Regions from separate parts of the Rahnella sp. PD4 genome, predicted to be linked through region 3. Evidence: predicted binding sites of a transcription regulator. Region 3 holds the regulator's gene; each other region holds the start of a gene.

Region 1 (7,559 bases), 240 kb from region 3:
CCAGTTTCCCCTCATACTCCGCCACATAGCCAAACATACTGGCATACTCGGGCTGCGATAACCGCCGGAAGGTGTGATCAAACTGCGCCGGATCGAGCGTCGACTGATAAAAATCCAGGTAATCGCGCCATAACATTTCCCACTCCTGACGGTCTGCGGGCGTTAACGGACGGATCACCACATCTTGCGGCTGGCTCATCGGGACATTCTCCTGAGGAAATGAAAACGTTACGGACGTGACTGCGGATAATGTATCAGGTCGTGGAAACGTACGGAATGACCGCTTTCATTGCGGTAAGCGTGCGGGCAATCGGCGGCAAAACGCAAAGCTTCACCGGCACTGAGCAGGCGCGTCATACCGTCCACCGTCAGTGTCAGTTCTCCTTCGATAACAATGACATGCTCAATCACACCGGCTTCGTGTGGCGTGGATTCGCTGCATCCACCCGGTTCAAGATCGATAACAAACATGTCCATACGCAATGTGGTGTCAAACGGAAACAAAGGCACCACGCGCATTCCTGAGCTGTCGCTGTTAAACGTGGTCAGCAAACCGTGCCGGTGCAATGCCGCCGACTGCGCAGGCGGGGTTTCAAGAAACTCCGAGAACGAAACATTCAGGCCACTGGCGATTTTCCATAGCGTCGCAACGGTCGGGCTGGATTCGCCGCGTTCAATTTGCCCCAGCATTGCCTTGCTGACACCGGTGTGTTCTGCCGTCTGGCTGAGGCTCCAGCCACGTTCGCTGCGAACGGCTTTCAGCTGGCTGCCAATATGGCGGGTGAGCTCCTGCATCCTGACTCCTCTGGCAATCATTTTTAGCGATCATGGTTGTGCGCTATAACGCACAATGATATTTTGAGCGCATCCGATGTACGCTATAACGCACAACAGCATACCGCCAGCAAGCGGTAACCAGAAGGAATTTCACCTATGGCCTCGCGTTTCAGTCCGCAGGATTTGACATTTTCGGCGGTAATCGCCGGATTTGTTGCGGTTTTAGTCGGTTATACCAGCTCCGCAGCGATTATCTTTCAGGCAGCGGAAGCGGCAGGGGCCAGCGCGGGACAAATTGGCGGCTGGCTGAGTATGCTGGGTCTGGGAATGGGGGTCACCAGCATCGGGCTATCACTGTATTACCGCACACCGGTGGTGACGGCCTGGTCGACACCCGGCGCGGCGCTGCTGGTCACCAGCCTGCCCGGCACCTCACTTAACGAAGCCATTGGCGTATTTGTCTTTGCCACCGGGCTGATCCTGCTGTGCGGCGTGACCGGCTTATTCGCCCGACTGATGCATTACATCCCGCAGGCGCTGTCAGCGGCGATGCTCGGCGGCATTCTGCTGCGCTTCGGGCTGGACGCCTTTACCTCACTGCAAAGCAATTTCGCCCTGGCAGGCACCATGTGTCTGGTGTATCTGCTGGCAAAGCGCGCCCTGCCGCGCTATGCGGTGGTGCTCGCACTGGCCGCCGGGCTGATCGTCGCCGGATTACAGGGTGATATTGCGCTGCACGGCCAGACGCTGACCTTCGCCGCACCGGCGTTTGTGATGCCGCATTTCACGCTTTCCTCAATTATCGGCATCGGCATTCCGTTTTTTGTGGTGACCATGGCCTCACAGAATGCGCCGGGCATCGCCACACTGAAAGCGCACGGCTATCATCTGCCTGTTTCGCCCCTGATTTCCTGGACGGCGCTGACTGCGTTAGTTTTAGCGCCGTTCGGCGGTTTTACCATCTGTATCGCCGCCATTACCGCCGCGATTTGTATGGGCGAGGATATTCATCCCGATCCTAAAAAACGCTATATGGCGGCCGTCTCGGCTGGCGTTTTCTATCTGATTGCGGGCGTGTTTGGCGGCTCCATCGGCATGGTCTTTACCGCCCTGCCACAGGCGCTGATCCACACCATCGCCGGGCTGGCGTTGCTCGGCACCATTGCAGGCAGCCTGTACCGCGCGCTGGAAAACGAGCGTCAGCGCGACGCGGCAATTATTACGTTTCTGATCACGGCTTCCGGTGTCACGCTGCTGGGTGTCGGTTCGGCATTCTGGGGTCTGGCGGGCGGTGTGATAACTCATCTGATCCTCAGCATGCCGGCGCGAAATCGTGATAAATCCGCCGGGAAAAGTTGAGTCCGTTCAAGTTATGGGTAACAGGTTTTCGTAACACGGCACAAGGTGACGACGATCACATTTTCTGACCGGTAAACCCTCTTTACTGGGTGCAATCAGGCCCTTTAAAGAGCGAGAATCCCATGACTATTGCCACACAATCCTGCGTCGTGACCGGGAAAAAAGACGTCTCGGTGATCCACCAGACCCTCAGCTATACCGGCCAGGGCACGCTGGTGAAAATCACCCGCGGCGGCATCTGCGGTTCGGATCTGCATTATTACGAACACGGCGCTGTCGGTGATTTCAGAGTGCGCGAGGCGATGGTACTTGGCCATGAAGTGGTCGGTGTGGTGGAGAAATCGGATAACCCGCGTTTGCAGCCCGGTCAGAAAGTGGCGCTGAACCCGAGTAAGCCGTGCAAAGCCTGCAAGTACTGTCTGTCCGGTGACGAAAACCAATGCACCACCATGAAATTTTTCGGCAGCGCGATGTATTTCCCGCACATCAACGGCGCGTTCACGCAGTATAAAATCGTCGACAGCGACCAGTGCATTCCTTACGACAATCAGGTCAGTGACCGCCTGATGGTGTTCGCAGAACCGCTGGCCGTCGCCATTCATGCCGTAAACCAGGCGGGCGATATTCATGGTAAAACCGTGTTTGTTTCCGGCGTAGGTCCGATTGGCTGCTTAATCGTGCTGGCAGCAAAAGCCAAAGGCGCGGCGCAAATCGTGGTGACCGACCCGAGCGAACGTTGCCGTACGCTGGCACTGGCGGTTGGCGCAAATAAAGCACTGGACGCTGCACAAGGTGATTTCAGCGAATATCAGGCAGAGAAAGGCTTTTTCGATGTCTCCTTCGATGCCTCCGGCCATCCGTCTTCCATCCGCCGTTGTCTGGAAGTGACCCGCGCACGCGGCACCCTGGTGCAGGTTGGCATGGGGCCGGTAGTGAATGAATTCCCGCTGATGTCGCTGATTGCCAAAGAAATTAACTGGGTCGGCAGTTTCCGTTTCACAGAAGAATTTAATACTGCCGTCGAATGGCTGGCGAATAGAACCGTCGATCCGATGCCATTGCTGTCAGCAGAATTCCCGCAGGAAAGTCTGGTGGAAGCGCTGGAATACGCCCTGGATAAATCCAAAGCGTCAAAAGTGCAGCTGGTCTTCTAGCCCGGTCTGCAATACCAGTCACAATATCAAAACACCGTTTCATTTTATGATGTCCTCTGATTTTTATCCTCAGAGGACATTTGCATTATGGTAAAGGACAAGGCGAAAAAGCAGGTCGCGCTGCTGCTGGCTAACGGATTTGAAGAAGGCGAAGCGGTGATTGTGCTCGATATTCTTGAGCGGCTGGAGATTCAGGTCACCACGCTGGCCTGCCAGGAAAGCCTGACGCTGCGCACGTATCACGGCATTCAGATGCAGGCCAACGAACTGCTGTCCGCGCAGGGCGACCGCTTATTTGATGCTGTGGTAATGCCCGGCGGACCGGAAGGCTCAGTGGCGCTGGCGGCCAGTAAAGCGGTGGTGGAATTTGTCCGACGTCACGACGACGCCGGTAAACTGATCTGCCCGCTGTGCTCCGCTGCCGCGCGTGTGCTGGGCGGGAACGGTCTGCTGAAAGGCCGTCGTTACGTCTGTTCCGGCGATTTATACCAGGACGTGAAAGACGGCGTTTACGTCAATCAGTCCTTTGTGGAAGACGGTAACTTGCTCAGCGGAAAAGGATTAGGGCTGGCGTTTGACTTCGCCTTTCAGCTGGCGTACCGCCTGACCGGCGATGCTGAAACCACCAATTTCCAGGCTGATCACATCGATTATCACCACTGGCGCGCCGGCCAGAAGCGTTGATCAAAAAGTTGAACCGGGGCAGATGGCGCAGGTCGTCCGCCCCGGTCAGTATCCTGTCCGTTTTTGGCATTCTTCCCTTTCCAATTCAGGCGCACACTGATTTCACACTCACCAGATGGAGTCCGTAAATGACCCAAAGCGCCCTGTTAAATATCGACGTTCAGCGTTCATTTGAACAAAAAGACTTCTGGCAACAGGATGATTTACCGGCTTTCAGCGAAGCCCTCAACGGCCTGATCGCTGGCTGTCAGACCCGCAATGTACCGGTTATCGATGTATTTCACGTCAACCCTGATGGCGACTTTTCGCTGGCCTCCGGTCTGGTCACGCCAATGACTTTTCTCACACACCGGCCGCAGCATGTTGTGCATAAACATGTCCACAATGCCCTGACCGAATCCGGCCTCGATAGCTGGTTGCGCGAAAAAGGTATCACGCATCTGATTATCGCCGGTATGCGCACCGAGCAGTGCTGTGAAACCACGGCCCGGGTGGCGTCAGACCTCGGCTATTCAGTGACCTTTGTCACCGATGCGACACTGACATTTCCGATGACGCACGCCAGTGGTCTCACGCTGAGCGCACAGGAGATCAAATTGCGGACCGAACTGGTACTCGCCGACCGCTTTGCCACTGTCACTGACGTGACCGGTGCGCTGGCGCAACTCGACCGCACTGTGTGAAGATAGCGTTTTTCCCCACAGACGGATGAAGCACTATGCAGCGCAATGTCTACTTTGTGACGCTCCCCGGCGTGATGTCGTTAGATCTTACCGGCCCGGCGGAAGCGTTGCGCCTGAGCGGGCAATTTTCGCTTCATTATATCGGGCCGCAGCCGGAAGTGATGATGTCAACCGGCCTGATGGTCAGCCATTTGCAGCCACTGCCGCAAAGCCTGCCCCCGGGCAGTATTGTGATCATACCGGGTGTGGCAGAATCCGACGAAAACTTCTCCTCACCGGTCGCACAGACCGCCTGTGAGTGGCTGCATCAGCAAAAAAGCGCCATTGAAGCAGGAAATTTAAGACTGGTATGCATCTGTTCCGGCAGCCTGCTGGCCGGGCAAGCCGGTCTGCTCGACGGCTATCAGTGCACCACGCATCACGATGTAATCGGACGGTTGCGCGAGCAGGTACCTGCTGCCCAGGTGAAAGATAACCGGATATTTGTCGAAGACCGTTCGGTACTGACCAGCGCAGGCATCAGCGCCGGTATCGATCTGGCACTACATTTGATCGCCACACATCTTGGGCCGCAGGCCGCGCTGGATGTTGCCCGCGAAATGGTGGTCTATTTCCGCCGTGGCGGTGATGATCCGCAACTCTCTCCGTGGCTGCGTTACCGTAATCATCTGCACCCCGCGGTGCACCGTGCGCAAAACCTGATTGCTGCCGAGCCGGAATCGGCCTGGCAGGTGGAAGATGTTGCCGCCAGGGCGCACATCAGCGCACGCCACCTCACCCGTTTGTTCCGACAACATCTGGGCATCAGCGTGCGTGACTACCACGAGCAATTGCGTATCGCCGTGGCGCAACAACGCCTTCAGCAGGGATCCGGCATCGAAAAAGCCGCACTCGCTGCGGGCTTCTCATCCGCACGGCAATTACGCCGGGCGCAGGAACGGTGGGCGTAATATCAGGTCAACCGGGAAGTCACAAGAACACGTATATTATTTTCTCCTGATTAAGAATAAAATTCCTTCAGTACTTAACCATGACTTCAGGAAATTGAGATGTTTAAGATAACAGACTTAATTGATCTCCAAACCCTTGCTGAATCTGTCGAGTTAGAATTTAAACAAGCACAGGGGCAGGATGGTCAAGGGAAATTACCTCAGGATTTTTGGCCAACATATAGTGCAATGGCTAATACCCGAGGAGGCTATGTTGTCTTAGGTGTCAAAGAAAAAAAGGGTCAGTTCATTCCTGTAGGAATTAATGATCCGGAAAAAATCAAAAAAGAGTTGTTTAACAATCTTAACAATAAAAACCTGGTAAATATAAATTTGCTAACAGATGCAGATGTGCAAACAACACTTCTTGATAACAAACTCATCCTTGTGATCCATATTCCTATTGCAAACCGACATCAAAAGCCTATTTTCCTTAAAAATAATCCTCTTGAGTTTACCTATATCAGGCTTCATGAAGGCGATCGCCATTGTTCTCAGGAGCAAGTAAAAAGAATGCTGGCAGAGCAGGTTGAGGATAGCCGAGATGATAAAATTCTCACTGGCTTTGACCTGAATGATATTGAACAAGAAAGCCTGAATGCTTATAAACAACTTTTAGCGATTGCGAAACCACAACATCCATGGTTAGAGCTTAATAATTTCGATCTTATGACCAAAATTGGAGGCTGGCGTAAAGATCGTCAGACGGGTCAGGAAGGAATCACTCTCGCTGGTATTCTGATGTTTGGGACCTGGCAAGCTATTCAGGATGCAGTACCTCATTACTTCGTTGACTATCAGGAACGCCCGGAAGCAAAGACCGAGTTACGCTGGGTAGATCGTTTATGCCCTGATGGTACATGGTCAGGAAATATCTTTGATTTTTATCGACGGACATATCGAAAGCTAACAACAGACCTAAAGATTCCATTCAAAATTAAAGATGGTGTGCGTCAGGATGATACATTAATTCATGTTGCGCTACGCGAAGCCTTAGTTAATACACTTGTTCATTCTGATTACACAGGACGCGCATCTATATTGATAGTTAAACGCCCCGATATGTTTGGTTTTCGCAACCCTGGGCTAATGAGAATCCCGCCAGAAATAGCAATAAAAGGCGGAGAAACTGATTGTCGAAACCGGCGCATGCACCAGATGTTTCTCAACATTGGTGCTGGCGAACGAGCCGGTTCCGGTATCCCAAAAATTTACAGCGGCTGGCAATCCGCAAATTGGCGCGCACCAAAACTTTATGAGAAAACTGAGCATACCGAGCAAACATTACTAGAACTTTCAACAGCAAGTTTGATTCCTGAATACATTTCAGCGCAGCTCCAAAAACTCTTCGGTACCAGGTTCAGTACCCTTGATGACTTTGAGCGCATGATCATAACGACTGCGGCGATAGAAGGGTGGATTAATCACCAAAGAGCCTGCCAGCTGACGAGCAAACACACGCGGGATGTCACGCTGGCGTTACCTCGTCTTGAGGCTAAAGGTTTTCTGGTTTCTAGTGGTGAGCGTAAGGATAAATCTTACAGCCTGCCGGGAATGGAGCAACCTCCTTCCCCTGAAGATGTATTTTCAAATGCGTTAAGTCTCATCTCTGACTTCACGCATAGCAAAGACAGCTTAACGCATAGTGAAGGGGACTTAACGCATAGCAAAAATAATCCGATGAGCCATGATGCAATGCTACCGAGAATAGATGAGCATCGAGACTCTCATGGCAGATATATTAGCCCTTTATTAGACCGACCTTTTGTAGATCAGCTTGACGCGTTGGAATTATCCTTTAGAAGTTATTTATTAAGCCTTGCAAAACCTGCAAGAGAGAAAAGAAGATTAACCAATGAAGAGATGCGAGATGTCATTAGTACATTGTGTAACGAACATTACATCGCCATCTC
Region 2 (7,559 bases), on a different contig from region 3:
CGAAACCTGGGGCATAAACGGTAATCTGCTTGGCCCCGCGCTGCGTATCCGTCGCGGTAAACCGGTCAGTGTCACCATCAATAACCGGCTGGATGTGGCCAGCACCGTTCACTGGCACGGGCTGGAAATTCCCGGTGATGTGGATGGTGGTCCGCAAGGTCTGATCGGACCCGGTGAGAATCGCAAAGTCAGCTTGCAACTCGATCAGCCCGCGTCGACCTGCTGGTTTCACCCGCATCCGCATCAGACCAGCGGTTATCAGGTGGCGATGGGGCTCGCCGGGCTGGTGCTGATTGAAGATGAAAGCAGTGATCTGTTACAAATCCCGAAACGTTGGGGCGTGGATGATATTCCGGTCATTTTGCAGGATAAGCGCTTAAACGATGCCGGTAAAATCGATTATCAGATGGACGTCATGACTGCCGCCGTCGGCTGGTTTGGGCAGCACATGCTAACTAACGGCGCGGTGTATCCGCAGCACGGGATCTCCCGTGGCTGGGTACGTTTTCGTTTACTCAACGGTTGTAATGCCCGCTCACTGCATATCGCCACCAGCGATCAACGGCCGATGTATGTCATCGCCAGTGACGGCGGTTTCCTGCCTGAGCCGGTGAAAGTCAGTGATCTGCCGTTACTGACAGGCGAGCGTTTTGAAGTGCTGATTGATTGCAGCGACGGCAAAGCGTTTGATCTGGTCACGTTGCCGGTGAAGCAGATGGGCATGACGCTGGCACCGTTCGATAAACCATTGCCGGTGTTGCGTATTCAGCCGACTTTGACTCAAAGCGGCAGCGCATTGCCGGACACGCTGGTGCCGCTGCCCGCGCTGGTGTCAGTCGATAATCTGCCGACCCGCTGGCTGCAACTGATGATGGATCCGCAGCTCGATCAGCAAGGTATGGCGGCGCTGATGAAACGGTACGGACACAATGCGATGACCGGAATGCGCATGGATCATGGCGGGGACGAGATGGCAGCCATGCCGGGAATGTCTGATTCTGCCCACGACGGGCATGGCGGCATGGCCGGGATGGACATGGGTAAATCATCCGCGGGTTACGATTTCATGCAGGGCAATAAAATTAACGGTAAAGCCTACGACATGAACGTTCCTGCTTTCGATGTGAAACAAGGCCGGTATGAGAAATGGACTATCTCGGGCGAGGGCGACATGATGCTGCATCCTTTCCATATCCACGGCACACAGTTCCGTATTCTTTCTGAAAACGGTCAGCCCGTGGCGGCCCATCGTCAGGGCTGGAAGGACATCGTGCGCGTTGAAGGTGCCCGCAGCGAAGTGCTGGTGCGTTTTAACCATCTTGCCGGTAAACAACATGCCTACATGGCGCACTGCCACCTGCTTGAACACGAAGATACCGGCATGATGCTTGGCTTCACAGTATCAGCGTAATCCGTATAACTGCTTTTCTTTCTGTAATTTCTTAAAAATCAGCGGGCCGGAGCCATTATCCGGCCCGCCCCTTTCCGTATCTTCCCTCGTCCCTGTCTTTACCTGTGCGCTCTCATGATTTTCAATCTTTCAAATTGAAAGATTAAACTTTCAAAATGTGATCAATATATAATTAATATTAATTCATAATGATTATATTTCCTGCGTGGAGTGACAAAACATGAAAGCTTAAACCCACGTATCCCTACAGGAGAAGATGATGATTGACGTAATAACGCACGGTGCCGGGTGGTTTATCGGCCTGTTTCAAAAAGGAGGAGAAGTGTTTGTCGGGATGGTCACCGGCATTCTGCCTCTCCTGATTAGTTTGCTGGTGGTCATGAACGCGCTGATCGTTTTTGTCGGACAGCGGCGGATCGAACGTCTGGCGCAGCGCTGTGCCGGGGATCCGGTTTCACGGTATCTGCTGTTACCGGTGATTGGCACCTTTGTTTTCTGTAACCCGATGACCCTCAGTCTTGGCCGTTTTATGCCTGAAATCTACAAACCCAGTTATTACGCTGCTGGCTCTTACAGCTGCCATTCCATGAACGGCCTCTTCCCGCACATTAACCCCGGTGAGTTGTTTGTGTATCTCGGCGTTGCCAGCGGGCTGACCACGCTGGGATTACCGCTCGGACCGCTGGCCGTCAGTTATTTCCTGGTCGGCATGGTGACTAACTTCTTCCGCGGCTGGGTCACGGATCTCACCACACGCATCTTTGAACGCAAGATGGGCATTCAGCTTGATCGTGAGGTTCGGCTGTAATCAGCGTCAATTCTAATCAGGTCAAATTCTAAAAAGCGGAGCAGAAAATGAGCGTTACGATTCGCATTAACCGGGGTGAAGGTGGCTGGGGTGGGCCGTTGTTGATTGACGCGGTGCCCGGCAAAAAAGTGATGTATATCACGGCGGGCACGCGCCCGGCGATCGTCGACAAGCTGGCAGAACTGACCGGCTGGGAAACGGTAGACGGTTTTAAAGAAGGTGAACCACCGGCAGAAGAAATCGGTGTGGCGGTGATCGACTGCGGCGGCACGTTGCGCTGCGGCATCTACCCAAAACGGCGCATCCCGACCGTTAACATCCATTCGACCGGTAAATCAGGCCCGCTGGCACAGTTTATTACCGAAGACATTTATGTTTCCGGTGTCCGTGAGCATGACATCGTGCTGGAAAATGCAGACGCCGCTGAACCGGCCACGGTGACGGCTAAACCCGCACCGGCTGGGGCAGGGCGTGATTACGACACCACAAAAAAAATCACCGAACAGAGCGACGGCCTGCTGGCGAAAGTCGGTATGGGCATGGGCTCCGGCGTGGCCGTTTTATTCCAGGCCGGGCGCGACACCATCGATACCGTGCTCAAAACCATCCTGCCGTTTATGGCCTTCGTGGCGGCGCTGATCGGCATCATTATGGCCTCGGGTCTGGGCGATCTGGTGGCGCACGGGCTGACGCCGCTGGCGAAAAGCCCCGTCGGGCTGGTGTTGCTGGCGCTGATCTGTTCCTTCCCGCTGCTTTCTCCTTTCCTCGGCCCCGGCGCGGTGATCGCCCAAGTCATCGGTGTACTGGTCGGGGTGCAGATCGGGCTGGGCAATATCCCGCCACATCTGGCACTGCCTGCACTTTTCGCCATCAACGCTCAGGCGGCGTGCGATTTCATTCCTGTCGGGCTTTCATTGGCTGAAGCCAAACAAGACACCGTGCGCGTCGGTGTGCCTTCGGTGCTGGTCAGCCGTTTTCTGACCGGTGCGCCGACGGTACTTATCGCCTGGGCCGCTTCCGCTTTCATTTATCAGTAAGGAGTCACTGTGCAAACCATTTATCAAACCACGATTACGCAAATCGGCGACTTCGCCCGTGAAGCCTTAACCGACCAGATGCTGATCACCTTCCGTGAAGGTGCGCCGGCGGATATTCAGGATTATTGCTTCATCCACCGGCACGGGGACATGCAAGGGGAACTGCACCGTGGTGCGTACATGGAACTGGCAGATGTGCGTTATCCGGTGACTGCCGTGGGAGAGGTGGCAATGCAAAATTTGCGTGAACTGGGGCATATCACTTTGCGTTTTGACGGCAGTGCCGAAGCGGAATTTCCCGGCAGCGTACATGTAAAAGGCACCGCGCCCGACGATATTCCGCTGGGCAGCGTATTGAAATTTATCGATTAACTAGCAGAGTCAGGAGTCAGTAATGGAACAGGTTGCAGTCGTGATCGGCGGGGGGCAGACGCTGGGCGCATTTCTCTGTCAGGGGCTGGCTGAATCCGGCTATCGCGTGGCGGTGGCGGATCTGAATGAGGAAAATGCTGCCTCCGTGGCAGAGCAGATTAACCGGCAGTTTGGCGGGGAAAGGGCATTCGGGTTTGCTGTTGATGCTACCCGTGAAGCCAGCGTAGTCCGGCTGGCGAAAGCGGTGGATCAGACGTTCGGCAAGGTCAGTTTGCTGGTGTACAGCGCGGGGATGGCGAAGGCATCGCCGATCACGGATTTTGCCCTCAACGATTTTGACCTCTCGTTGCAGGTCAATCTGGTGGGGTACTTCCTCTGTGCCAGGGAGTTTTCCCGTCTGATGATCCGCGACCGTATTCCGGGACGCATCATCCAGATCAATTCTAAATCCGGCAAAGTGGGCAGCAAACATAATGCCGGTTACAGCGCGGCCAAGTTCGGCGGCGTGGGGCTGACGCAGTCTCTGGCGCTGGATCTGGCGGAATATGGCATCACCGTGCATTCACTGATGCTGGGCAATTTACTCAAATCGCCGATGTTTCAGTCATTATTGCCGCAGTACGCCAAAAAACTGGGCATTCAGGCCGACGAAGTCGAGCAGTATTACATTGATAAAGTGCCGCTCAAACGCGGGTGTGACTATCAGGATGTGCTGAATATGCTGCTGTTTTATGCCAGCGATAAAGCCTCTTATTGCACCGGTCAGTCGATCAATATCACCGGCGGTCAGGTGATGTTCTGATGTGTTCCGCCTCTGTTTACAGGGGCGGATTTTTGACATAAAGGAGAAGATAATGACCCCGACTTCGGCATTAATACTCTGTGCGGTACTGGCCTGGGTGGCACAAATCGCACTCGGCTGGTGGCAGTTGCAGCGCTTTAACCGGGCATTTGACAGGTTGTGTATGCAGGGAAAGGTGGGCGTCGGGCGTTCCGGCGGACGTTTCAAGCCGCGAGTGGTACTGGCGCTGGCTTTCGATAAACAGGAAAAAGTCTGTGACGGATTTTTACTGCGCGGCCTGACAATTTTCGCCCGTCCTCAGCCGGTCACGACGCTTAAGGGCATGAGCCGGGAACAATTGATGTCAGGTGTGATCTTCCCGAAAGATCCGAATATTCAAACTGCACTATCATTAGCGATTGAACCGAAATCATGATATTTTCACTTTAAAAGCTATTATCTTTCAAAAAGAATGATGGCTGTGAATTTATCTTAAAATTTGAGCGAAAATCGTGATGAAACCTAAGCAACGGCAGGCGGCGATACTGGCGCATTTGCAGCAATTTGGAAAAACGGCGGTGGACGATCTCGCCGCGCATTTCGCCACAACCGGCACCACTATCCGCAAAGATCTTACCCTGCTGGAAGAAGAGGGCGCAGTGATCCGCACTTATGGCGGTGTGGTGCTCAGTCGTGAAGAAGGCGACCAGCCTATCGACCGTAAAACCCACATCAATACCGGCAAAAAACTGCGTATCGCCCGCGCAGCTATCGGGGAGATCCAGGACGGCGACTCGCTGATTTTTGATGCGGGCAGCACCGTGATGCAGATGGTGCCTTTTCTCAGCCAGTTTAATAACATTACGGTTATGACCAACAGCCTGCATATCGTCAATGCGCTGGTCGAGCTGGATAATGACCAGACCATTTTGATGCCGGGCGGCACCTACCGCAAAAAATCCTCTTCCTTCCACGGCAGTCTGGCCGAAAGCGCGTTTGATAAATTCAATTTCGATAAGCTGTTTATCGGTGCTGATGGTGTCGATCTGGATGGCGGCGTCACGACATTCAACGAAGTTCACGGTGTCAGTCAGGCAATGTGTAAAGCGGCTGAACGTATTTTCCTGCTGGTGGATTCATCAAAATTTGGTCGTAAAAGCCCGAATGTGGTGTGCCATTTAGGTAAGGTCGATACGCTGATCACGGACAGCGGGCTTAGCAGCCAATACCGTGATGCCATCGAAAAATTAGGGATCCGCATTATTCTGGTCGGGGAAGACGATGAGTGACGCATTACTGAATTACGCCCGTGAAACGCTGGAAATTGAAATTGAAGAAGCCCGCCGGTTACTGACGCGTCTGGATGATAATTTCCTCTGCGCCTGTCGCTTGTTGCTCAATTGCACCGGCAAAGCCGTCGTTTCCGGCATGGGAAAATCCGGTCATATCGGCAAAAAAATTGCTGCTTCACTGGCCAGTACCGGCACACCGGCGTTCTTTGTGCATCCTGCCGAAGCATTGCACGGCGATCTGGGTATGATCGGCAGCGAAGATGTGCTGATTTTTATCTCTTATTCCGGCCGGGCAAAAGAGCTGGATCTGATCCTGCCGTTGCTGAAAGAAAACCGAACCCGCCTGGTTGCCATCACCGGCGGCAAAGACTCTCCGCTGGCGCTGGCGGCAGATTGTGTACTGGATATCAGTGTCGAGCGCGAAGCCTGCCCGATGGGGCTGGCACCGACCTCGAGCGCGGTGAATACCTTAATGATGGGGGATGCGCTGGCGATGGCACTGATGCGGCATCGCGGTTTTGGCGCAGAAGACTTTGCCCGTTCCCATCCCGGCGGCAGCCTGGGTGCGCGGTTGCTGAACCGCGTACATCACCTGATGCGCACCGGCGATCGTCTGCCGGTGGTGGACAGCCGGAAAAATGTTATGGATGCGATGCTGGAACTGAGCCGCACCGGTCTGGGTCTGATCGCGGTATGTGACGCCAGCCTGCACGTTGCCGGTGTGTTTACCGATGGTGATTTGCGCCGCTGGCTGGTCAAAGGCAATAGCCTGAACGATCCGCTGGTCAGCGCCATGAGCCGTCCGGGATATCTGCTTCCGGCGCAATGGCGGGCTGGTGAGGCGCTTGAAGCACTGCATCAACAGCATATCAGCGCCGCGCCGGTGGTCGACAGCGAAGGCGTGCTGGTCGGCGCGATCAACCTGCATGACCTGCATCAGGCCGGGATCGGCTGACACCAGCGTTACCCATCAACCGGTTCTTTGATATAATCCATTCCACTATATGGTCGCTGTTTTTCTGAAAAGCAGCGATAAATATTCTTAAATCAGGTGGCTAGTCTTTATATGAAACATCGTGTTGACGTCATGATTTCCGAGCAGGAAGTCAAAACCCGAATTGCCGAATTGGGCCGTGAAATCACCGACCACTACCGCGACAGCGGCAGCGAAATGGTGCTGGTGGGATTGCTGCGCGGTTCCTTCATGTTCATGGCTGACCTGTGTCGCGCCGTAGATGTGCCGCATGAAGTGGACTTCATGACCGCCTCCAGCTACGGCAACGGCATGTCCACCACCCGCGACGTTAAGATCCTTAAAGATCTCGATGAAGATATTCGCGGTAAAGATGTGCTGATTGTTGAAGACATCATCGATTCCGGTAACACGCTGAGTAAAGTACGTGAAATCCTGCAACTGCGCGGTCCGAAATCCCTGGCCATCTGTACCCTGCTGGATAAACCTGAACGCCGTGAAGTGGACGTAAAAGTGGAATACGTGGGTTTCCCGATCCCCGATGAATTCGTTGTCGGCTATGGCATCGATTACGCCCAGCGTTACCGCCATCTGCCGTATGTCGGCAAGGTTGTGATGCTCGACGAGTAGTGATTAGCTACCCGATTTAGCTATTTCCGGCGAGGGTAACAGTGAATTTAAATGAAAACGGCCTTCAGATTTGGAGGCCGTTTTTTTAATTGCTTAAAAAACAAATAATATATTTACCTAATCTATTTTCATTCCATAAACATAAAATTGAAATCCATAGGGTTTAAGTATAAGTTATTTTTAATGATCACATACATCATTATAGTTTTGTATAAGCTCTGGTTTTTAATGGAACGAATAATGAAAAGATGTTTG
Region 3 (7,559 bases):
TCGTATGCATTACGCTGAGATGTGAAATCACGCGCCGCAGGTGGCGTTCCATTTCGGTCAGCGGCATATCCGGATGAAGTTCCGGCGCATTAAACAGATTATTCTCGCTGCCCGGCCCGTCATAGAGCAGTCGTTGCTGGCAGCTTTGCAGTGCGATTTCGCAGGTCTGCAAATATTCCGTCGCCAGTTTTTCCGGCAACATATAATGTTCGCGTGCGAGGATTGTCATCGCGTTGATATGTTCGACCACAAACTGGCTGTGTGTCACCCATAACCGCATGTCTGCCAGATAATGCGAGTTAAAGCCGGGCTCCTGCATCGCCTGGTTTAAAGAAGTGAACAGCTTATTGTGCGCCTGATTGACCCGCATACGGGTATACGCCAGTTTTGCGGTGTCGGGGTTTTCCTCAAGCAGCAGACGGATAGCGTCCTGATACGTTTCCAGCGCCTGATGCGCGTTCTGGCGCAGCAAACCGCTTTGCCATTGCGGCCATAGCCAGAGGGTGCCACCGAAGGCCAGCGCACAGCCGAGCAGCGTATCGACCAGTCTTGGTATCAGAAAATGCACACCGTTCATCGCCAGTAGTTGCAGGGTATACACTGCCGTCACCGTCATGCCGACCATCGCCAGCCCGTAATTTTTGCGTAAAACCGTATAGGACAACAAGGTGATCAGCAGCATGCACAGCAGCGTGGTGCTTTCCGGTAGCGCCAGTTTTAACAATCCTGAAGCAATCAGCAAACCGGCCAGCGTACCGAGCGCACGGTGCTGGATCCTGACCCGCGTGGCGTTATAGCCGTTCTGGCTGACCAGCATGATAGTCAGCAAAATCCAGTACGGTTTGGGCAAATTGAAGAACAGCCCCAGGCTGCTGCCAATCGCTAAAATAATGCCCAGACGCGCGGCATTACGCAGGGCCACGGATTTGAAAGAAAGATAGCTTTTTAGCGCAGTCCAGGAGGGCAGCCGTGGCTGGGTGCTCATCAGATCGCGCCGGTATAACGGGCGCTGGGTCCGCAGCAGGCGCGCAATGCGGCTGAAATGGTAATAACAAAACTGGCCAACCGGATTGTCCGGATTACGCGCGGCGATTTTCTCCAGCGCAGCCAGCTCATTGGCCATGGTAAAGCGCTCAGATAAACGGTGATAAAGAATATCGCCGGCAATCACCCGAAGACGGGTGGAAATCACCTGCGCATTGCGGCGGATTACCGCTTCTGCATGGCTTTCCTCAACCAGTTTCTGTACTTCCTCCGGCTGATGCAGGCTGACGGTAATGTGCTCCTGCAAATCGAGAGCAACCTGAAAAAGCTGAAACAGTCGCTTATGGTGATGATGATGTCCGTGTTGTGGCAGCATGTGTAATTGCTGATAAAGCAGGGCAATCAGATCGATAACCTGCTGCTGACGGGTAAGTAATGGCGGCAACGCCGTCTCGGGATCGGTATGTTGCGTCAGCAGACTGTACTTGGCCTCGAAATAATCCGCGAGTTGCAGATAAAGCTGGCTGAGCGTTTCGCGCATAGGCTGTTCTTGCGAAATACGAAACCACACCCAGTTAAACACCCCGTACCAGGCTGTGCCTGCTGCGAACAGCACCGGTGCCTGCCACATCGGGCGCACGCCGACCATACTCAGTGTGAAAATAGTGGCTACCAGCGCGCCGGGTAACAGGCGCGCATGTAACGGGCTGATTTCACCGGTAACGCCGAGCAATAACGCCAGCGATAGCATGATCAGCGGCAGCGGAACGTGCCAGTTTTCCAGCATCAGTTGCAGCAGAATACTGCTCACGGCAAACAGTGAACCGCCGACGATCAGACGTTTGAAAAAGCGTTTGTGCGGGGTATCCAGACCGGCGATGTTACAGCAGGCCGGGCAGAGGGAAAACAGCAGACCCATTTGCAAGTTGCCAAACAGCCAGCAAATGCCAACAGGCAGGCACAACACCAGCGTCTGGCGCAGCGCGTAATTCACTTCAGGATGGTAAAACAGTTTTCGCCATAACGTCATGGGTAAAGCTTAGCCCATAAAAAAGGCGCGACAGTATTCTGCCGCGCCAATTTTCGAGGGATTAACGTGTGCCGTAAACGACAATCGTTTTCCCGTGTGCGGAGATCAGGCTCTGATCTTCCAGCATTTTGAGGATTCGTCCGACTGTTTCACGTGAACAACCGACGATTTGGCCAATTTCCTGACGGGTAATCTTGATTTGCATCCCGTCCGGATGGGTCATTGCATCAGGCTGTTTAGCCAGGTTGAGCAACGTTTGAGCGATACGACCGGTTACGTCGAGGAAGGCAAGGTTGCCGACTTTCTCTGACGTCACTTGCAGACGGTTGGCCATCTGCGCGGAGAGACGCATCAGAATATCCGGGTTAACCTGAATCAGCTGGCGGAACTTTTTATACGAAATTTCAGCCACTTCACAGGCAGTTTTAGCACGTACCCAGGCACTACGTTCCTGACCTTCTTCGAAGAGTCCCAGCTCACCGATGAAGTCACCTTGGTTAAGGTAGGACAGTATCATTTCCTTGCCTTCTTCATCTTTAATCAGGACAGCAACTGACCCTTTCACGATGTAGTAAAGCGTTTCGGCTTTTTCACCCTGGTGAATCAGCGTACTTTTAGAAGGATACTTATGTATATGACAGTGAGACAGGAACCATTCAAGAGTCGGGTCTGTTTGTGGCTTGCCGAGAACCATTAGCTATTATCCTCTGTTGTTATCGCTGCCCAAAATCACAGGGCTCAGAGTTCCCTGTATGGCACTTCAAATCCAAAGCGCCCTTTCAGCATATAACTCCCCAGAAATGCTGCAAGCGGATGTCGGAGTGCAACAGCCTGTTTATTGCTGTTAACACCGTGGGTTCTGTTCTTAAACCGCAAAAACCGTCACCGCAATTTACTGGAAAGTATGTTTCGGCTTTGTTTGTAGCACAGGTTTGAGATGCTGTCTTCTGTTGTCTCGCTTCAGCATGATGGCGATCGGGTTACGTTGCCAGATTTTGGTCTAAAGGGTACTCTGAGAGCAGATTTCTAAAAGTTTATTCACCGGGAGAATAGTTCATGCACGCACGTGTCAAATGGGTTGAAGGGCTGACCTTTTTAGGTGAGTCAGCGTCGGGTCATCAGATTTCAATGGATGGTAACGCGGGCGATAAAGCCCCAAGCCCGATGGAAATGTTACTGATGTCCGCAGGCGGCTGCAGTGCAATTGACGTGGTATCTATTTTACAGAAAGGCCGTAATGACGTGCGTGATTGTGAAGTGAAGCTGACTTCACAACGCCGCGAAGAAGCGCCGCGTCTGTTCACGCATATCAATCTGCATTTTATCGTCACCGGTAAGGATCTGACCGATAAGATTGTTGAACGTGCGGTCAGCCTTTCTGCCGAAAAATACTGTTCAGTGTCTCTGATGTTGGGTAAAGCGGCCACCATCACCCACAGCTTTGAAGTGATTGCAGCGGAATAAAGTTTACTCGATTTTCTTACCTTCCATCAGGCGCTGCACCAGTGGCGCCATGATCAGCTCCATTGCCAGCCCCATTTTCCCACCTGGTACCACCAGCGTTTTGATGTGCGAGATAAATGACCCCTGCAACATTGCCAGCAGATAGGGGAAATCGATGTCGTCCAGTCCCTGGAAATGGATCACCACAAAGCTTTCATCCAGTGACGGAATGGCTTTTGCTGCGAACGGGTTTGAGGTGTCGATAGTCGGCACACGCTGGAAGTTGATGTGGGTGCGGGAAAACTGCGGCGTAATGTAGCTGATATAATCATCCATCGAACGCACGACGGAATCCATCACTGCTTCACGTGAATGGCCACGCTCCCCGGTATCGCGCACCAGTTTCTGGATCCACTCCAGGTTAACGATAGGCACAACGCCGACCAGCAAATCGACCTGGGCGGCGACATCAATTTTGTCTGTCACTACACCGCCGTGCAGGCCTTCATAGAATAAGATATCCGTTGGTTCCGGCAACGCCTGCCATGGCGTAAACGTGCCCGGCACCTGATTATAGGGAACCGCTTCGTCATAAGTATGCAAATACTTACGTGAACGGCCGGTGCCGGTTTTGCCATATTCGATAAAGCTTTTTTCCAGCAAACCAAAGTCATTGGCTTCCGGCCCGAAATAACTGATGTGGCGCCCGAGATCGCGTGCCTTACGGATCGCCGCATCCATTTCAGGACGGGTGAAATGGTGAAAACTGTCGCCTTCCAGCTCCGCAGCGCGTAAGCCAAGCTGTTGAAATATTTTACGAAACGCCACGCTGGTGGTCGTGGTGCCTGCACCGCTCGAACCGGTAACGGCAATAACAGGATGTTTGGCTGACATAAATGCTTTTCTCCAGAAAGGGGATACAGGCTGGCGTGACGCGGTCTTTTCTGTGGTTGAAAATGTAGTGCCGTGCTGCGCATAATTAAGCCTATTGTTACCATATTTATTCGCGAAGTGACAGGTTGTCACAACCTGCTTTCGAGCGGCTCTACCCGTCCTGCGGCACTTCTTCCTGCCCGGCGCGGAACTGACCGCGTGGCATAATATTCAGCGTTTCATGCAACTCTGACCATACCAGCACAATATCACCGCTTTTCAGCTGACGTTTCACGTCATCGACTTTTTGTTCCAGCGATCTTTCCTGCTCGCCGTAATCGGTGCCTTCGCGCAATACGAAGGATTCCACCACGCTGGTGAGCAGTTCAGGATCCAGTTCCTGCCAGGGAATAATCACTCTGTTTTTTCCTTAGTCTTATTTTCTAAATAGGGGGCGATCCAGGCCGGAATGCGTTGTTCCAGCCACATTTGGGGGTTACGTAAGCTGCCGGACACAAAGCCGACATGTCCGCCATGTTCCGTTAACTGATATTCCACGCAATCCGGTAAATCTTCTGCTTTCGGGATGACGTCGGGTGTCATAAACGGATCGTCTTTGGCGTGGATAATCAGCAGGGGGGTTCTGACCTGTGCCAGTAACGGCAGACCGCTGCACCGGCGGTAATAATCCAGCGCGTCGGTAAATCCGTGCGCTTTTGAGGTAATAGCATCGTCAAATTCACGAAGACGACGCATGGCTTTCAGTTGCGCCAGCGTGACGGGCAATGTCCCAGGGTATTTTGCCAGCTTACGCGAGGCATTGCCTTTGAGCTGACCGAGCAGATAGTGCTGATAAATCCGTGATGAACCGCGTTCCAGCCGGTAAGCGCAAGGTTCCAGCATCAGCGGTGCGGAGACCACCACGGCGGCGCTCAACGTACAATTTTCGCCTTCCTGCCCGAGATAACACGTCAACATATTGCCGCCGAGTGACACACCTACCGCGCCGGTCGGGACTTCGCCATAGGTCTCATTGAGCCAGTGAATGAAAAAGCGGGCATCTTCGGTTTCACCGGAATGATAAATACGCAGCAGCTTATTAGGTTCACCGCCGCATCCGCGGAAATGCATGACCACACCAAGCCAGCCTTTGTCTTTCCACGCCTGCAATAAGCCGTGCGCATACGGGCTGTAAAAGCTGCCTTCCAGGCCGTGAAACAGGATCATGCGAGGTTTATGTCGCGCCTGTGCCGGATCTTCACTCCAGGCTAAATCCAGAAAATCGCCGTCCGGCGTATCCAGCCTTTGCCAGTGAGGTTTAAGTGTTGCATGCCGTCTTATCAGTCGCGGGAGTAGCGTCTGGATGTGCGGATTACTGGCCCCGCGTAAGGGGCGAAAGGTTTCAACCATAAGATGAATAAATTTCTCTTAAGAGGCTCTTGTGCGATCAATATCACGCTGTTAGCTTCAATGCTATCGCACATCTTTCGGGTCGGAGAACCCAAATTAAATGGAACCTGGTTTATTTTTATCGATGCTTGGATTTTTATGGGTCGCCGCCATTACCCCCGGCCCGAACAATATGTTACTCACCACGTCTGGCGCTAACTTTGGGTTCTTCCGTTCACTTTGGCTGATGGTCGGCATTATGCTTGGTATGCAAAGTATTTTGCTGCTGGTGGCCTTTGGTGTCGGCGGTCTCATCACGATTTATCCTGCGTTACACCTGTTTCTCAAAATCGCCGGTAGCCTGTATCTGCTGTGGCTGGCGTGGAAGATTGCAACGTCTGCCTATGAAAAACTGGAAACCGGTGCGCCGCCGCCAAAACCGATCCGTTTGTATCAGGGCTGGTTGCTGCAATTTCTTAATCCGAAAGCCTGGCTGATGGGACTGGGTGCGGTCGCGAGCTTCAGTCTGGCGGGCGCCGCCTATAATCCTTCGATTGCCGGTATCAGCCTTGGGATGTTCCTGGTGAACCTGGTATCGGGCATCATCTGGCTTGGCTTCGGCACGGTGATTGGTCGCCTGCTGCGCAGCAAGCGTGCGTGGTACACTTTTAACATTGCGATGGGTATTCTGACCGCCGCCTGTGTGCTGTTAATCTGGCATTAATTTACAGACCAAAAAGGAGCCATCACGGCTCCTTTCCCGTTTGTGAGCATACGATCAGCTGTCGATATCAAAAGTTTTAGACATTTCTTCCAGTTGTTCCTGGGCATCGAGCCAGGTCATTTCAGTCTCTTCCAGCGCACCTTTCACTTTGGTCTGCTGTTGCAGACACTCCGTGAGATCGGCCTTACGGCTGATGTCATAAATGGCGGAGTCGGCCAGACGGGCTTCAATTGCTGCCAGTTCGGTACCCAGTTTCTCCATCTGTGCTTCCAGCCTGGTGATTTGCTTGCGCAGTGGCTGAGTCTGGTTGCGGAAATCGGCTTCGCGACGTTTCTGATCTTTACGCGATTGCGCACTGTTAACGCCGCCGTCTTTAGCCGGTGCATCCTGCTGGCTTTCCTGACGCTGAATGTCCACCAGCCATTGCTGATAATCTTCCAGATCGCCGTCGAACTGTTCCACTTTGCCGCCGTGTACCAGATACAAATCGTCAGTAGTGGAACGCAATAAGTGGCGGTCATGCGACACGACAACCATCGCACCCTCAAAGTCGATCAGCGCTTCGGTCAGTGCCTGACGCATGTCGAGATCCAGGTGGTTGGTCGGTTCATCAAGCAGCAGCAGGTTAGGGCGCTGCCAGACAATCAGCGCCAGCACCAGGCGCGCTTTTTCACCGCCGGAGAACCGCCCGGTAGGATCCGTCACTTTATCGCCGTGGAAACCAAATCCGCCGAGATAATCGCGCAATTGCTGTTCGGTTTCTTTATTCGCCAGACGCACCAGATGTTGCAGCGGCGAATCTTCTGCGCGCAGGAACTCCAGCTGATGCTGAGCGAAATAACCGAGTTTGACGCCTTTTGCCAGCCCAATGTCCCCGTGAAGCGGCGGCATGGTTCCGGCCAGCAGTTTGATAAGCGTCGATTTACCTGCACCGTTACGGCCGAGTAAACCGATACGTGAACCCGGCACCAGATTCAGTTTGATCGACTCCAGAATCGTGGTGTCGCCATAACCGGCGCTGACCTTTTCCATCCGCAGCAGCGGATCGGGCAAGCTTTCCGGTGAGCGGAAGCTAAAATGAAAAGGATTGTCTACGTGCGCCGGGGCTATCAGCTC
Region 4 (7,559 bases), on a different contig from region 3:
ATCACATTGGAGATGTATCGGAATGAAACAGAAATTGACAAACCTTGACCAAATCTATTTATTAGCTAAGAAAAGTCGACTCTTGTAGGAAGTAACTGGAAATTGCAGGTTTTTTGCACTATGTGCAGCAATCGGTTGCGGATCACAGTTTTAGGGTTTGTTTTATGCAACGCCTGAAGGTGGCAAGGCGTTGTTCCACCCCCCGCTTCTGGTAAAAATATGAAAAATACAATTATTGCAGCAGGCGCTTTGATGGCTTTGTCCTACAGCGCGACCGTGCTCGCTGATGATAGCAAGGGCGAATTTGTTTCTGACTGGTGGCACCAGAGTGTCAACGTTGTAGGTAGCGCCGATACCCGTTTCGGGCCTACGCTGCGTAACGATGTTTACCTTGAATATGAAGCGTTTGCACACAAAGACTGGTTTGATTTCTACGGCTATATCGATATTCCTAAAACCTTCGGCGCCGGTAACGGCAATGATACCGGTATCTGGGATAAAAACGGTTCTCCGCTGTTTATGGAAATTGAACCTCGTTTTTCTATCGATAAACTGACCGGTACTGATCTGAGTTTCGGTCCGTTCAAAGAATGGTATTTCGCGAACAACTATATCTACGATATGGGGCCGGACAGCGATAACCGTCAGAATACCTGGTACATGGGTCTGGGCACCGACATCGACACCGGTCTGCCGATGAGCCTGTCCCTGAACGTGTATGCGAAATATCAGTGGGAAAACTACGGCGCGGCGAATGAAAACAGCTGGGACGGTTACCGTTTCAAAGTGAAATACTTCGTTCCTCTGACGCAATTATGGGGCGGCAACCTGAGCTATATCGGGTTCACCAACTTCGACTGGGGTTCCTCACTGGGCGATGACGATTTCCGTGATCTGAACGGCAATAAAGCGCGTTCTAACAACTCTATCGCCTCCAGCCATATCCTGTCGCTGAACTACACACATTGGCATTACTCGTTCGTGGCGCGTTACTTCCATAACGGCGGCCAGTGGGCTGACGGCGCTGAGCTGAACTTCGGTAACGGTAACTTCGATGTGAAGTCCACCGGCTGGGGTTACTACGGTGTAATCGGCTACAACTTCTGATTTCAACCGTTGTTCTGGAAAACCCGGCTTAGGTCGGGTTTTTGCTTTTGTTGCTTTCTGAAAAGTCCCCTGTCAGGCATTTTTTTAGCTATTGAGTGAAAAATGACCACAACTACAGGCGATCCTGACGCGCCGTTGTGGCATAATGCGCGCCAAATCACATTTCCCAATTAAGAGCGAGCGTTGTGCTAAGTACTTACAACATCACCATGCAATTCGGCAGCAAGCCGTTATTTGAAAACATTAACGTGAAATTTGGCGGCGGTAACCGTTATGGCCTGATTGGCGCGAACGGTTGTGGCAAGTCCACTTTCATGAAGATCCTCGGTGGCGACTTAGTGCCTTCTGGCGGTAATGTCGTGCTGGACCCGAACGAGCGTCTGGGTAAATTGCGCCAGGATCAGTTCGCCTTCGAACAGTTCAGCGTGCTGGACACCGTTATCATGGGCCACACTGAATTGTGGGAAGTGAAGGAAGAGCGCGACCGTATTTACGCAATGGCGGAAATGAGTGAAGAAGACGGCTACAAAGTGGCTGATCTGGAAGTCGCTTACGGTGAAATGGACGGCTACAGCGCAGAATCCCGTGCGGGTGAATTGTTGCTGGGTGTGGGCATTCCTGTCGAACAACATTATGGCCCGATGAGCGAAATCGCGCCGGGCTTTAAGCTGCGTGTTTTGCTGGCGCAGGCGTTGTTCTCCGATCCGGAAATTCTGCTGCTCGACGAACCGACGAACAACCTGGACATCGATACCATTCGCTGGCTGGAGCAGGTGCTGAACGAACGTAACAGCACCATGATCATCATTTCGCATGACCGTCACTTCCTGAACATGGTGTGTACGCACATGGCGGATCTGGATTACGGCGAACTGCGTGTTTATCCGGGCAACTACGATGAATACATGACGGCGGCAACGCAGGCCCGTGAACTTCTCAGTGCCAATAACGCCAAGAAGAAAGCGCAGATTGCAGAACTGCAATCGTTTGTCAGCCGCTTCAGCGCGAACGCCTCAAAATCTAAACAGGCGACTTCCCGTGCCCGTCAGATTGATAAAATTCAGCTTGATGAAATCAAAGCATCCAGCCGTCAGAACCCTTACATGCGTTTTGAACAGGACAAGAAATTGTTCCGTAATGCGCTGGAAGTGGAAAAAATCACCAAAGGTTTTGACAACGGTCCGCTGTTTAAAAATCTCGGCCTGATGCTGGAAGTGGGCGAAAAAGTCGCGATTCTGGGTGCCAACGGCATCGGTAAATCCACCCTGCTGAAAACGCTGGTCGGTGAGCATGAGCCGGAAAGTGGTTCAGTAAAATGGTCTGAAAATGCCAAGATCGGCTATTACGCGCAGGATCACGAATATGAATTCGACGAAACCCTGAACGTCTTCGACTGGATGAGCCAGTGGAAATCCGAGAAAGACGACGAGCAGGCCGTACGCGGTGTGTTAGGCCGTCTGCTGTTTGGTCAGGACGATATCAAGAAGAAAGTGAAAGTGCTTTCCGGTGGTGAAAAAGGTCGTATGTTATTCGGGAAACTGATGATGCAACGCCCTAACATTCTGATTATGGATGAACCAACCAACCACCTTGATATGGAATCCATCGAGTCGCTGAACATGGCACTGGAAATGTACGAAGGCACGCTAATCTTCGTTTCTCATGACCGCGAATTCGTCAGCTCTCTGGCAACCCGTATTCTGGAAATGACCCCGACGCGTGTGATCGACTTCTCCGGTAATTATGAAGACTACCTGCGTAGTCAGGGCATCAATAGTTAATTCGCTGCATCCTTCGCGTTGTCTCGGCGTTGGCTGCGTTACTCGGCCCATCCATGGGCCTCGCTCCTGAAGGAGCCGCTGCAAGCAGCGTTCCAATCTGCTCCCGGCAGATTGGTCACTCACCCCGGTCACTTACCGATGTAAGCTCCCGGGGATTCGTGCAGTTGCCGCCTTGATACAACGCGAATGATTTTGCGAATTGTTTTGGGTGTCATAAAAAATAGAAAACCGCCGATAAAGGCGGTTTTTTTGTGTCTGAATTTACTGATTCAAAAACCCCCACACACTTCGCAATGCGGGTCTTTCATCAGTTTCATTTCGCGGAACTGCAACGTCATGGCGTCATACATCAGCAGTTTGCCGCGCGGCGTTTCGCCGAATTTCGTCAGCAGTTTGATGGTTTCCATCGCCTGTAAACTGCCGATAGTGCCGACCAGAGGGGACATAACCCCGGCTTCCACGCAGGTCAGCGCATTTTCACCGAATAACCGGCTCAGGCATTGATAACAAGGTTCATGTGGCTGATAAGTAAATACGCTGAGCTGGCCTTCCATGCGGATGGCAGCGCCGGAAACCAGCGGTTTTTTCTGCGCGAAACATTCACCGTTCAGCTGATTCCGGGTGGTGACGTTGTCGGTGCAGTCGACCACCACGTCACAGGTAGCAATCACTTCACGCAGCCTGTCGTCGCTGGCCTGTGCATTAATCTGATGGATAACGATATGCGGATTGATTGCCGCCAGCGCTATAGCGGCAGATTCTACTTTCGATATACCGATCCGGGCATCAGTATGCAGCGTCTGGCGTTGCAGGTTTGACAGCGAGACGGTGTCATAATCCAGCAATGTTAACGTGCCGGTACCTGCGGCAGCCAGATACTGAGCGGCGGCGCAGCCTAAACCGCCCAGACCAACAATCAGTGCGTGGCTGGATTTCAGCTGTTCTTGACCGTCGAAATCAAACCCTTTCAGTACGATCTGGCGGTTATAACGCAGGGTTTCGGCGTCCGTCAGTTCCGGCAATTGAGACATGTTCAGCTCCGCAGCAGGGCGTTAAACGGTTCGATTTCAACGGATTCGCCCGCTGCTACGTTGCCGCGCCCGCGTTCAAGCACGATAAAACAGTTGGCCTGACTGAATGAACTGAATACATGCGACCCCTGATGGCCGGTGGTAAGTACTTCCAGTTGCCCCCCGGCGCTGGTGCTGAATATACCGCGCTGAAAATCGAGACGTCCGGGAGATTTTTTCAGTGGCGTCACCGCTATTGCCTTCAGCCGTGGCGGGAACTTCCAGGCCGTATGGCCGGATAACTGCGCAATAAAGGGCTGAACCAGTTGATAAAACGTCAGTGCGGCCGACACCGGATTCCCCGGCAAACCGCAGAACCAGCTGTTTTTCAGTTTGCCGAAAGCAAAAGGTTTGCCCGGTTTCATGGCAAGTTTCCAGAAACCAATTTCACCCAGTTCATCCAGAATTTGCCTGGTGTAATCGGCTTCACCGACCGACACGCCGCCGCTGGAAATCACCAGATCCGCAAAAGCATTGGCTTCTTCAAAAGCTTTACGCAGCGCCTGCGGATTGTCGCGAATAATACCTAAATCCAGCACGGTGCAGCCCAGTTTTTCCAGCATCAGGCGTACAGCGAAACGGTTGGTATCGTAAATCTGCCCCTCCTGCAAAGGCGTCCCCACCGGCTGCAGTTCATCGCCAGTCGAAAATACGGCGACTTTCAGCGGCTTCCAGACATTCACATCGGTGACGCCCAGAGAAGCCAGCAGTGGCAATTCTGCCGCACCCAGCCGGACACCGGCAGGCAGCACGCTGTCGCCCCGTTTTATGTCATCACCGGTCAGACGGATATTCTGGCCCCGGGTGATTTCAGCCGTGAAACGTACACCGGCATCCGAAACGTCGGTCTGCTCCTGCATGATCACGGCGTCAGCGCCCGCAGGCACCGGCGCACCGGTCATGATACGGATACAACTTCCGGCTGGCCATTCGCCATGAAAAGGCGCACCCGCAAAGGCTTTGCCCGCGACCGGGAAAACCGCACCATCCTGTAAATCTGCGCAGCGCACGGCATAGCCGTCCATGGCTGAGTTATCAAAAGGTGGGACGAAAACCGGCGAAAGCACCGGGGTGGCGGTAATGCGGCCAGCCGCGCCGGCGAGCGGGAGGGATTCGGCATCCTGAATTATTTTAGGCGATACACAGGCACGCATTTTATCCAGCGCTTCGTCGAGCGAGATCAGACCGGCAGTATTGAATTCCATGAAAAATCCTCAGTAATTCGTCCCGGTTGTGCAGATAATTTCACCAGAGCCGGGCGGGGAAATGAAGCATACGCACAGTATGACAGAGAAACGCAGCGAACCAAAAATCGCTAAGGGCGTAAAAATTCGACGGAGATTCCTGAATAATTGAGATCGATCCCAAAATTAACAATGTAACGCGGGTATGATAGTTACCGTTATTTGTGATTTAAGTCACACAACTGTCATATAAACAGGAATAACCGGTGCTTAAAAAAAATCGCCATCAGGCCATCCTTCAGTTGGTTGAACAACATGAAGTACTACAGGTAAGCGAACTGGCACAATCGCTGGATGTAAGTCTCGAAACGATCAGACGCGATCTGAGTGAAATGCAGGACAAAGGATTGATTTTACGTCGCCACGGACGCGCGCGTCGTCTGGCCGCTCAGCCTGAAACATCCTGGCTAAACAGTTTGCAACGTTGCCCGCAGCTATAAACGCAGCAACGAAGAGGGAAAAGGAAGGCTTTTAAGCCTTCCTTTTTTTATATGCACGATACCGCGTTCAGCGTGCAGGCTGTTGTTCCAGGGCTTCCGCTTTGCTGTTTACTGCGGCGAAAATCAGCGCCAGCAGCAGGAAAACGTAAGCCACAGTCGCGCTATTGAGCGCCCAGAACAGACCGTACCGGCTGTATACCAGCGACGAGAGTGTGGAAAAAATTAGCGTGCCAAGGGTGCCGAGGGTAAGCAAGGCAGAGGTCAGCGTCGGCGGAGAATTACTGACTTGCAAGCTGCCATAACTCATGATGCCCGAGAACAGCCCCGAATTGCAGAAACCGAACAAACCGGCACAAACAAGGATCAACATCGGGTCCGCGCTGTTAGCGGCAACCGCCAGGCACATCAGTCCGACAAACGCGGAAAGCAGCAGATAAGTGCGCAGCTTAACGAAGCGGACAGTGAACTGATTCACAAACAGGCCGATGGATTTCACCGTCCAGTACGTCGTGATATAAAATGCGGCCCGATCCGCCGCCATGCCGAAATGCGATTTCAGCCAGCTCGGCAGCCACATGGTAAAAATCGGCTCGGCCAGCAGGAAGGCAAACAGTGCAAAACACAGCACCCAGACCGACATCCCCCAGCGCGTCACCTCAGTTTCAGTTGCCATCGTGGTTTGTGCGGCCTGCGGAATCGACGGGAAGGTCTGCCCGACGCACAGCACAATCATCGCCAGACTCAGCACCGCCATTACGCCATACATCGCCAGCCAGCTTGCGCCATGCTGGAACAGATAGCCCAGCAGCAGCGACAGCACCACGCCCGCCAGAGCGAAAAAGAAATCGGTGAGGATTAAATTCGCCGAGCGTTTTTTCGGATCTTCATTAATACGTACCACCAGATAACTGCCGATGGACATCATGATCCCCGACGACGCGCCAATCAGGAACACGCCGATACCAAACATCGTGATGGTGGGCATCAGGAAAAGCGCAATGCAGGCCAGCACGGAAACGGCTGAACCGGTGATCAGCTGTTTGCCCGGATTGAATTTACGCATCAGCACGCCGCTGACCATGATCGGCAGGAACAGACCGATATTCATCAGCGTAAACATCTGGCCGATAAATCCCGGATCTTTGCCAAAGGCCTGCGAAACGGGGCCGATAACAATCCCGAGTGTGGAGACCAGCGCGCCGGTAAAGAAATAGCTTAGCCAGGAAATCATATTGATCCGCTGGCGGTTGAATGCCTGTTCCATAGCCGCTCCTTATTTTACGCTGGCTGAAAGATGGGCGAAAAAGGCGCGGATCAGTCGCGTGAAATCTCCGACGGCCAGCCTGGCGCAACGTAAGGTTTGTTCGTGGGAAAGCGGTGTATCAGAAAGCCCTTCGGCGAAATTGGTCATGGCGGAAATCGCCAGCACCTTCAGCCCGCAGTGACGGGCAGAAATCACTTCCGGCACGATGGACATGCCCACTACGTCGCACCCTAAAATTTGCATCATGCGGATTTCCGCCGGGGTTTCGAAATTCGGGCCGGTATAGGCCGCGAATACGCCTTCTGCGACCTCAATGTTCAGCCCTGCGGCAACGGTGTGAAGTTGTGCGCGGAGATCTTTGTCGTAGGCATTGGCGAGACTGAAAAAGCGCGGACCAAAACGCTCGTCATTCGGGCCTGTCAGCGGCGATTCGGGCATGAAACTGACATGGTCGGTCAGCGCAACTAACCGACCCGGCGCGACGCTTTTACGCATCGACCCGGCGGCGTTGGTGGCCAGCATAAATTCGCAGCCGAGCAGTTTAAAAGTGCGCACCGCACAGGTCATCACTGACATACCGTGCCCTTCGTAGAGATGGCCGCGACCCTTCATGCACATCACCGGCACATTTTCCAGATAACCCAGTACCAGTT

Evidence for each region. Region 3 encodes CRP, which controls carbon source genes, mostly activating them, when cyclic AMP is high. Its sites were predicted from a motif close to ATGTGANNNNNNTCACAT; they were not measured.
Region 1: idnD (L-idonate 5-dehydrogenase) is a predicted target of CRP. The motif match lies at 2,180-2,197, and genes of this name have one in related genera.
Region 2: srlA (PTS glucitol/sorbitol transporter subunit IIC) is a predicted target of CRP. The motif match lies at 1,567-1,584, and genes of this name have one in related genera.
Region 4: ACOZIO_RS06485 (ABC-F family ATPase) is a predicted target of CRP. The motif match lies at 1,253-1,270, and genes of this name have one in related genera.

What each region holds. Positions count from the first base shown of each region.
Region 1 covers NZ_JBLZQF010000005.1:250,429-257,987, forward strand. The annotation lists gene ACOZIO_RS15145 (GNAT family N-acetyltransferase) at 1-199, opposite strand, end outside; gene ACOZIO_RS15150 (helix-turn-helix domain-containing protein) at 229-795, opposite strand; gene ACOZIO_RS15155 (benzoate/H(+) symporter BenE family transporter) at 934-2,136, shown strand; gene idnD (L-idonate 5-dehydrogenase) at 2,259-3,290, shown strand; gene ACOZIO_RS15165 (DJ-1/PfpI family protein) at 3,378-3,974, shown strand; partial or broken gene ACOZIO_RS15170 (isochorismatase family protein) at 4,103-4,645, shown strand; gene ACOZIO_RS15175 (GlxA family transcriptional regulator) at 4,693-5,607, shown strand; gene ACOZIO_RS15180 (RNA-binding domain-containing protein) at 5,707-7,559, shown strand, end outside.
Region 2 covers NZ_JBLZQF010000003.1:208,758-216,316, forward strand. The annotation lists gene cueO (multicopper oxidase CueO) at 1-1,411, shown strand, start outside; gene srlA (PTS glucitol/sorbitol transporter subunit IIC) at 1,671-2,219, shown strand; gene srlE (PTS glucitol/sorbitol transporter subunit IIB) at 2,267-3,256, shown strand; gene srlB (PTS glucitol/sorbitol transporter subunit IIA) at 3,266-3,628, shown strand; gene srlD (sorbitol-6-phosphate dehydrogenase) at 3,651-4,430, shown strand; gene gutM (transcriptional regulator GutM) at 4,483-4,845, shown strand; gene srlR (glucitol operon DNA-binding transcriptional repressor SrlR) at 4,925-5,698, shown strand; gene gutQ (arabinose-5-phosphate isomerase GutQ) at 5,691-6,656, shown strand; gene hpt (hypoxanthine phosphoribosyltransferase) at 6,768-7,304, shown strand.
Region 3 covers NZ_JBLZQF010000005.1:11,485-19,043, reverse strand. The annotation lists gene ACOZIO_RS14140 (YccS/YhfK family putative transporter) at 1-2,014, opposite strand, end outside; gene crp (cAMP-activated global transcriptional regulator CRP) at 2,076-2,708, opposite strand; gene ACOZIO_RS14130 (OsmC family protein) at 3,071-3,478, shown strand; gene ACOZIO_RS14125 (phosphoribulokinase) at 3,482-4,351, opposite strand; gene ACOZIO_RS14120 (YheU family protein) at 4,503-4,748, opposite strand; gene ACOZIO_RS14115 (hydrolase) at 4,745-5,740, opposite strand; gene ACOZIO_RS14110 (LysE family translocator) at 5,841-6,443, shown strand; gene ACOZIO_RS14105 (ABC transporter ATP-binding protein) at 6,498-7,559, opposite strand, start outside.
Region 4 covers NZ_JBLZQF010000002.1:389,453-397,011, reverse strand. The annotation lists gene ACOZIO_RS06490 (nucleoside-specific channel-forming protein Tsx) at 220-1,107, shown strand; gene ACOZIO_RS06485 (ABC-F family ATPase) at 1,293-2,888, shown strand; gene moeB (molybdopterin-synthase adenylyltransferase MoeB) at 3,158-3,919, opposite strand; gene moeA (molybdopterin molybdotransferase MoeA) at 3,922-5,163, opposite strand; gene ACOZIO_RS06470 (DeoR family transcriptional regulator) at 5,409-5,642, shown strand; gene tsgA (MFS transporter TsgA) at 5,710-6,906, opposite strand; gene xapA (xanthosine phosphorylase) at 6,916-7,559, opposite strand, start outside.